One region of the Leisingera sp. genome, then DNA from elsewhere that is predicted to be linked to it. Evidence: riboswitches for the same ligand, from Rfam matches in the RefSeq annotation. Region 1 holds a riboswitch; the other holds the start of a gene.
The links. Region 1 has a riboswitch for thiamine pyrophosphate ahead of thiC (phosphomethylpyrimidine synthase ThiC). Riboswitches for the same ligand answer to the same signal wherever they lie in the genome.
Positions count from the first base shown of each region.

Region 2: it holds a riboswitch for thiamine pyrophosphate, as region 1 does, so the genes downstream of both, thiB (thiamine ABC transporter substrate binding subunit) here and thiC (phosphomethylpyrimidine synthase ThiC) in region 1, are expected to answer to the same signal.

Region 1 is NZ_CEYXRG010000010.1:108,568-112,931, reverse strand. Features, by position in the region: gene AC4HIX_RS11375 (8-amino-7-oxononanoate synthase) at 1-867, opposite strand, end outside; gene bioB (biotin synthase BioB) at 867-1,844, opposite strand; TPP riboswitch at 2,058-2,186, shown strand; gene thiC (phosphomethylpyrimidine synthase ThiC) at 2,321-4,135, shown strand; gene AC4HIX_RS11360 (FAD-dependent oxidoreductase) at 4,132-4,364, shown strand, end outside.
Region 2 is NZ_CEYXRG010000015.1:48,022-52,385, reverse strand. Features, by position in the region: gene AC4HIX_RS14230 (thiamine ABC transporter ATP-binding protein) at 1-242, opposite strand, end outside; gene AC4HIX_RS14225 (thiamine/thiamine pyrophosphate ABC transporter permease ThiP) at 229-1,785, opposite strand; gene thiB (thiamine ABC transporter substrate binding subunit) at 1,761-2,738, opposite strand; TPP riboswitch at 2,771-2,862, opposite strand; gene aroC (chorismate synthase) at 3,094-4,194, shown strand; gene AC4HIX_RS14210 (MerR family transcriptional regulator) at 4,260-4,364, opposite strand, start outside.

The sequences.
Region 1 (4,364 bases):
CTGCCACGCCTGTTCGCGGCGGCCCGGGTTTTGCTGCAGCTCCTGCAAGGCAGCCCGCACCAGCGCCGCGTTCAAAGGCGAAGGCGCGGTGGCAAAGATGAACCCGCGCGCCTTGTTGATCAGCGTCTCGATCAGCACCCGCTGGCCGCAGATCAGCGCGCCAGAGGCTCCCAGCGCCTTGCCGCAGGTGTGCAAGCACAGGACGTTCGAGCGGTGCGCAATCTCATGCGCCAGCCCACGGCCCAGATCGCCGAACACACCCGTCGAATGCGCTTCATCCACCACCAGCACGGCGCCGTCGGCATCGGCCAGGGCCATCAGCGCCTCCAGCGGAGCGAGGTCGCCGTCCATGGAATAGACCGCCTCAACCGCGATCCAGACCTGGCCGGTGCCGCCCTCCGCGCGCCAGTCCTTCAGCACCCTCGCGGCATCCTCCGCGTCGCTGTGGGCAAAGCTGCGTGTCTCGGCCCGGCCCAGCCGCATCCCGTCATGGGTGCTGGCATGGATCAGCGCGTCATAGAGCACCAGATCGCCCTGCTGCGGCAGGGTGGAGAAAATCGCCTGATTGGCGTTGAACCCGCCGCCCATGAACAGCGCCGCCCCGGTGCCGAAAAACTCCGCAGCCTCGGCTTCCAGCAGCTGGTGTTCAGCATCATTGCCGCGCAGCAGGCGCGAGCCGCCTGCCCCCACCGGCACCCCGCGCGCCAGCGCATCTGCGGCAGCGGCGCGCAGCACATCACTGCCCGCCAGCCCAAGGTAGTCGTTGGAGGCAAAGTCGTGCCCGTCCCGCGGCATCAATTGCCGGTAGCGCCCGCGCGTGCGCAGCGCTTCCAGCGATTTCTTATGCCTCGGGAAGGCGCCCGCCATCAGCGGCTGCCGTCGCAGCCCGCGGCCATGGCGGTGATGCCCAGACGGTCAAACAGCTGCTGGTCCTTGTCCTCTTCGGGGTTGTCCGCGGTCAGCAGCGTGTCGCCCACAAAGATCGAGTTGGCACCGGCAAAGAAGCACATCGCCTGCATCTCGTCCGACATATCGGTGCGGCCTGCGGACAGGCGCACGTGGGATTTCGGCATCAGGATGCGGGCCAGCGCCACGGAGCGGACGAATTCGATCGGGTCCAGCTTCTCGACATTGGCCAGCGGGGTGTCGGCAATCGGGATCAGCATGTTCACCGGCACCGAATCCGGGTGCACCTCCAGCGTGGCCAGCGCCAGAATCATGTCGATGCGGTCCAGCTGCTGCTCGCCCATGCCGACGATGCCGCCTGAGCAGACCTTGATGCCCGCCTCGCGCACCCGGTTCAGGGTGTCGATCCGGTCGGCGAAGGTGCGGGTGGTGATGATCTCGGAGTAGTAGCGCTCGGAGGTGTCGATGTTGTGGTTGTAGTAGTCCAGACCAGCATCGCGCAGGCGGAACACCTGTTCCTCGTCCAGCATGCCGAGCGTCATGCAGGTTTCCATGCCCAGGTCCTTGACACCCTGCACCATCGCCTCAAGTGCGGCCATGTCGCGGTCCTTGGGCGAGCGCCAGGCGGCGCCCATGCAATAGCGGGTCGCGCCGCCTTCCTTGGCTTTCTTGGCCTCGGCGATCACCCGCTGCACCTCGATCAGCTTGGACGCCGACAGCTGCGCGCCGTTTCGCGCCGACTGGGAGCAATAGGCGCAATCCTCGGCGCAGCCGCCGGTCTTGATGCTGAGAAGCTTGGATTTCTGCACCTGGTTGGGGTCGAAATACTGCCGGTGCACGGTGTGTGCCTCAAACAGCAAGTCCATGAAAGGCTTGTTGTAAATCGCTTCCGCTTCCTCGCGGGTCCAGTCGGTGCGGATGGGTGCAGCGTCCAGCATGCTGTCTCCTGTTCTCTATACCTGTTGGCCATGCGCGGATGGCGTTTCCAGTTTTTATAGATAATTTTGAGGCCGCCGATCAAGCACCAAAGCTGCGCTGCAGCGATTTGCCTCGCAGATGCCTCCTTAAGACCAGTATCGCACTGAAGATAATGCCAAAAAATAATCTATGAAAATAGCGGTTGACGCGAACCCCGCCCCTCCCCTAGCCCTATAGGCACGCAGGGGAGTCCCGCCCAAGGGACTGAGAGGCGTCATGGTGCGGGGCAGCCCGGACCGGCGGCGCGACCCTTTGAACCTGACCCAGTTGACACTGGCGTAGGAAGCTAGGACGCGCCTTTTGGCCCCTTGTCCCCGCGGGGACAGCCGTTTGAAACGGGCGCATTCCGGTCAAGCAGGCCCCATGCCTGCCGGTTTCCCGAGCCAAAACTCACCTGGTGTCTTTTCTGAGTTTAGGCTTCGAGGAGCACCAAAAAATGAACGTCCCCAACCCCAAGATTACGACGGGCGCATTGCCCGCGTCGCGCAAGATCTACGTCAGCGGCGAGGTCCATCAGGACATCCGCGTGCCGATGCGCGAAATCTCCACCCACCCCACCGCGGGCGAGGCGCCGCTGCCGGTCTATGACAGCTCCGGGCCCTATACCGATCCGGAGGTGCTGACCGACATCCGCGAGGGTCTGCCAGCACTGCGCCGCCAGTGGATCGAGGCACGCGGCGATGTCGAGACATACCAAGGCCGCGATGTTAAGCCGGAGGACAACGGCTTTGTCGAAGGCGACCGGCTGACGCCGGAGTTCCCGGTGAAACCCGCCCCCCTGCGCGGCAAGGATGGCAAAGCGCCGACCCAGCTGGCCTATGCCCGTGCAGGGCTAATCACCCCGGAAATGGAATTCGTGGCGATCCGCGAAAATCAGCTGCGCGAGCTGTCCCCCTGCCACGCCAAACGCGACGGCAATGATTTCGGCGCCAGCATCCCCGACTACGTGACTCCGGAATTCGTGCGCCAGGAAATCGCCGCGGGCCGCGCCATCATCCCGGCCAACATCAACCACCCGGAAATCGAGCCGATGATCATCGGCCGCAATTTCAAGGTGAAGATCAACGCCAATATGGGCACCTCGGCCGTCACCTCCTCGATGGAGGAAGAGGTCGACAAGCTGGTCTGGGCGATCCGCTGGGGCGCCGACACGGTGATGGACCTGTCGACCGGGCGCAACATTCACAACACCCGCGAATGGATCGTGCGCAACTCGCCGGTTCCGATCGGCACCGTGCCGATTTACCAGGCCCTGGAGAAGGTCAATGGCATCGCCGAGGACCTGACTTGGGAAGTGTTCCGCGACACGCTGATCGAGCAGGCGGAACAGGGCGTCGATTATTTCACCATCCATGCGGGCGTACGGCTGCACATGGTGCCGATGACGGTGAACCGGGTGACGGGGATCGTCTCGCGCGGCGGCTCGATCATGGCCAAGTGGTGCCTGCATCACCACAAGGAGAGCTTCCTCTATGAGCATTTCGAGGAGATCTGCGACATCTGCCGCCAGTATGATGTCAGCTTCTCGCTGGGTGATGGCTTGCGCCCCGGCTCCATCGCGGACGCCAATGACGAGGCGCAGTTTGCCGAGCTGGAGACCCTTGGGGAACTTACGAAAATTGCCTGGGCCAAGGATTGCCAGGTGATGATCGAAGGGCCGGGCCATGTCGCCATGCACAAGATCAAGGAGAACATGGACAAGCAGCTGGAGTGCTGCCACGAGGCGCCCTTCTATACGCTTGGGCCGCTGACCACCGACATCGCGCCGGGCTATGACCATATCACCTCTGGCATCGGCGCGGCGATGATCGGCTGGTTCGGCTGCGCCATGCTGTGCTACGTGACACCCAAGGAGCACCTGGGCCTGCCCGACCGTGACGACGTCAAGACAGGCGTGATCACCTATAAGATCGCCGCCCATGCCGCCGATCTGGCCAAGGGCCTGCCGGGCGCCCAGCGCCGCGACGATGCGCTGAGCCGGGCGCGGTTCGAATTCCGCTGGGAGGATCAGTTCAACCTGTCGCTGGACCCGGATACCGCGCGTGAGTTCCACGACCAGACACTGCCGAAACAGGCCCATAAGGTCGCCCATTTCTGCTCCATGTGCGGGCCGAAATTCTGCTCGATGCGGATCAGCCACGACATCCGCTCGGAAGCGCAGAAAGAGGGCATGGAGGCCATGGCCGCCAAGTTCCGCGAGGGCGGGGAGCTGTACGTGCCTGCCGCTGAAGCAGCGGAACCGGCGGAATGATCACCATCGCAGGCGCGGGCCTTGCCGGCCTCGCCTGCGCCTATGAGCTGGCGCAGCGCGGGGCGGCAGTCACCGTCCATGAGCAGGGCGAGACGCCCGGGGCCAGCAGCGTCGCGCGCTTTGCGGGCGGCATGCTGGCGCCCTGGTGCGAACGCGAAAGCGCCGAGGAGGAGGTGATCACCCTCGGCAGCCGCGCCTTCGATTGGTGGGCCAAGGTCACGCCCGTCCA
Region 2 (4,364 bases), on a different contig from region 1:
TTGCCATCTTGAAACAGCATCGCCACCGGACGCTTGCCCGGCGGCCTGTGCGTCAGGTTCGACCCGTTCCACGAAATCCGCCCCCGGGTCACCGGCAGAAAACCGGCGACCGCCTCCACCAGCGTGGATTTCCCGGCACCTGACGGCCCGATCACCGCAACGCAAGCGCCGGGACTGATCTCCAGATCCGCCTCCACCGCGTAATCGCCGTTCATGATCCGGCAAGTCTCAAGCCTCAGCATGCCAGCGCCCTCCGCGATCCAAAATCCAGAATGCCCCCATCGACAGAATCAGCAAAAGCAGCGCCGCAGCCGCAGCCGCTTCCATCCGGTAGGCCCCCATCAAACGGTAGATCTGCAACGGCAGCGTTGCGAAATCCGGGTCGGCAAACAGCGCCACCACCCCAAGATCGCCCATCGACAGCGCAGCCGCCAGCCCGGCGGCAAACCCCGTCTGCGCCCGCATCCGCGGCAGGTAAACCCGCCGGACAAAAGCCCAGCCCCGCATATCCAGCGACAGCGACAGGCGGCCATACCGCGCCAGCACCTCGCGCGCACGCGGCACCAGGATCCGCATCGCAAAAGGCAGCGCCATCACCGCATTGACCATCGCCGTCACCGGCAGCGCCAGCGCAAACGGATCGGTTATGGGGTAGATCAGAATGAACAGCCCGGTGCCGATCACCAGCGGCGAGGCCGCAAGCCCCAGGATACCGGACAGCTCGGTCACGCCGTTCCGCCCCGCCGCCACGGCGGCGGCCATCGGCAGGGCCAGCAGCAGCAGGATCACGGTGCTGAGCGCAGCCACCAGAATGGAGGTCCCGGCAGCCTGCCAGACCGTGCCTTTCAAGCCCGCCAGCCCCGGCAGCCCGGCCAGCACAATTGCCGCCAGCGGCAGAAGCAGAAAGGCAGCGGACAGCACAATCCAAAAGCCATCCAGGCCGCGCGCCAAGGCGCTTTGCCCGTCCCAGCGCCGCACCACGCGGTCCAGTCCGGCCCCAAAGCCCTCCCCTGCCGAAACCCGCAGCGCCACCAGTGCGGCGGCGCCTGTCAGCAGTAGCTGCATGCCCGACAACAGCGCCGCCCGGCCCAAGTCAAAATCAAACCGGAACGCCTGATAAATCGCCAGCTCTATCGTGGTGGCCCTGGGGCCTCCGCCCAGGGTCAGCGCCACCGCAAAGCTCGACAAGCAAATGGCAAAGACCACCGCCAGCGCCCCCGGCGCCACCCGCCGCAGCATCGGCCCTTCCAGCAGCCGCCACATCGCCAGCGGCCCGGCATCGAGCTGCGCCGCCACGCGGAAGCGCTCGGCAGGCATCTCCTGCCAGCCCTGCAGGATCAGCCGGGTAGCCAGCGGCAGGTTGAAGAACACATGCGCCAGAACCACCCCGTGCAGGCCATAGATCTGAACAGGCTCTAACCCAAGGGAGATCAGCCCCTGGCTCAGCCAGCCTGCCCGGCCGAAGACCGCCAGGAGACCCAGGATGGCAACAATGACAGGCAGGATGAAGGGCGCGCCCAGCAGAGCAATCAGCAGCCGCCGCCCGGGAAACCGCCGCCGCGCCAGCGCGCGGGCAACGGGAATGGCAAGACCGACGCTCAACAGCGCCGACAGGCTTGCCTGGGTCAGCGTGAACCGCAGCGCGGCCCAGTCACTGGCGCCAAACCCGGTGCCGGCCTCCGCCCTGAGGGCCACAGCCCCCAGCGTCCCCAAGATCAGCGCAGCCACCAGCAGGGCTGCGCTGATCCCGGGAAAGGCGCTTACTGGCTGAGCGCGTCCAGCCATTCGCCCAGCGCCGCATCACGGACCTCAGCCGCTTCAGACTCGCTCAGCAGCAGCGATTTCTCCGGCGCGATCAGGGTGTCGAATCCTTCCGGCAGACCCGCCGCCGGTGTCACCGCCGGATACATCCAGTTGGTGGTCGGGATGACCGACTGGAACGCATCCGACACCATGAAGGCCAGGAACTGGTCCGCCAGCTCCGGCTGGTCGCTGTTCGCCAGCTTGCCGGCAACCTCCACCTGCATGTAGTGGCCTTCGTCGAAAGCCGCGGCAGCCTTGGAGGCATCTTCCTCCTCAATCAGGTGGTACGCAGGCGAGGTGGTGTAGGAGAGCACCATGTCAGCCTCGCCCTCCAGGAACATACCATAGGCCTCGGACCAGCCCTTGGTCACGGTCACGACATTGTCGGAAAGACCCTTCCAGATCTCCGGCGCCTCCTCGCCATAGGCGGCCTTCACCCACAAGAGCAGCCCCAGACCAGGGGTCGAAGAGCGCGGGTCCTGAATGACGATCTTGGTGTCGCTGGCGGCCAGCGCCTTGAAATCCGCTGGCGCCGCGGCGTCAGCGTTATGGACAAAGGCAAAGTAGCCCCAGTCATAGGGCACAAAGGTCGCGTCGTTCCATTCAACCGGCAGCGCATAGTCAGCGCTGACCGAATGCTCGGCAAACAGGCCGGTTTCCTTGGCCGCCGCGGTCAGGTTGGTGTCGAGCCCCAGCACGACATCCGCGTCGGAGCGTTCGCCCTCCAGTTTGACCCGCGCCAGCAGCGCCGCACCGTCGCCCGCGCCGACCAGCTTCAGGTCGCAGCTGCAGACCTCTTCAAAGGCTTTCTCCACCGCCGGGCCCGGGCCCCAGTCGGAAACAAAGCTGTCATAGGTGTAAACGACCAGTTCGGGCGCTTCGGCAAACGCTGCCGAGGCGCCAAGCAGTCCCGCAGCAAATGCAAGATGTTTCATGCCATCCTCCTTTGCGGCTTTGGGCAAGGGTGGAGGCTGTCCAGTACCTTCCCTCCGCCGGTGTGATCCGGTTCAGGTTCAACGGGTGTCATCTCAGCGCTCGCGCGCACCCCGAGGTGGCGCGGACATTAGACCCAGGATGCAGCAATAACAAGCCAAAGCGCCGTCAGGACCTATGCTCCGGGCAAACTGGACCGCTCGCAACCGGGATCCCCTGTTCTTCTGGCTGAAAATATCCCGGGGGAGCCGCCGCAGGCGGCGGGGGCAGCGCCCCTGCCCGGTGTGCCGCACAGGAAACCTCTTGAGAGACAGGCCCCCGCCCGCTAAGCACATCCCGCAAAGGAGACCGCGCCGCATGTCGATGAACAGCTTTGGACACCTCTTCCGCGTCACCACCTGGGGCGAAAGCCACGGGCCTGCGCTTGGCGCCACCGTTGACGGTTGCCCGCCGAACGTGCCGCTGGAGCCGGAAATGCTGCAGCAGTGGCTCGACAAGCGCCGCCCCGGCCAGAACAAGAATACCACCCAGCGCAATGAGCCGGATGCGGTCAAGATCCTGTCCGGCGTGTTCGACGGCATGTCCACCGGCACGCCTATCCAGCTGATGATCGAAAACACCGACCAGCGGTCCAAGGACTACGGCGAGATTTCCCAGACCTTCCGTCCGGGCCACGCCGACATCACGTACTTCCAGAAATACGGCAACCGCGACTACCGCGGCGGCGGCCGCTCCTCGGCGCGCGAAACCGCGGCGCGGGTGGCTGCGGGCGGTGTTGCACGTGAAGCAATCAAGGCTCTGGCGCCGGGATTGGAGATCAAGGGCTACATGACCCGAATGGGCGAGCTGGAGATCGACCGCAGCCGCTTTGACTTGGACGCGATCGAACAGAATGACTTCTGGATCCCTGATGCAGGCGCGGTGCAGGAGTGGGAAGACTACCTGCAAGGCTTGCGCAAGGCGCATGACTCGGTCGGCGCTGTGGTCGAGGTCGTCGCCCGCGGCGTTCCCGCCGGCATCGGCGCACCGGTCTATGGTAAGCTCGACACCGATCTGGCCGCTGCGATGATGTCGATCAACGCCGTGAAAGGCGTCGAGATCGGCGAAGGCATGAATGCCGCGCGGCTGAAGGGCTCGGAAAACGCCGATGAGATTTTCATGGGCGAAAACGGGCCTGAGTACTCCTCTAACCACGCCGGCGGCATCCTCGGCGGGATCTCCACCGGGCAGGATGTTGTGGTGCGCTTCGCAGTGAAACCGACCTCCTCGATCCTCACCCCGCGCAAGTCAATCCGCAAGGACGGCTCCGCCACCGAGGTGATCACCAAGGGCCGCCACGACCCCTGCGTCGGCATCCGCGCGGTGCCGGTGGCCGAGGCGATGATGGCCTGCGTGATCCTGGACCACCTGCTGCTGCACCGCGGTCAGATCGGTGAAAACCAGGGCCATATCGGCTAAACTAAAGGCTCTAACAAGGGGATTTGCCTATCAATTGAGCAGGCGCCTCCCCTCAGACCATTCCCTCAATCATGCGCGCCCGCGCATTGGCTGTGATCGCCCAGCGCCGTCAGCACCTTGCAGCAGCCGCCGTTGCCCCCATCGCACAGATGGCTGATCCGCTCCAGCTC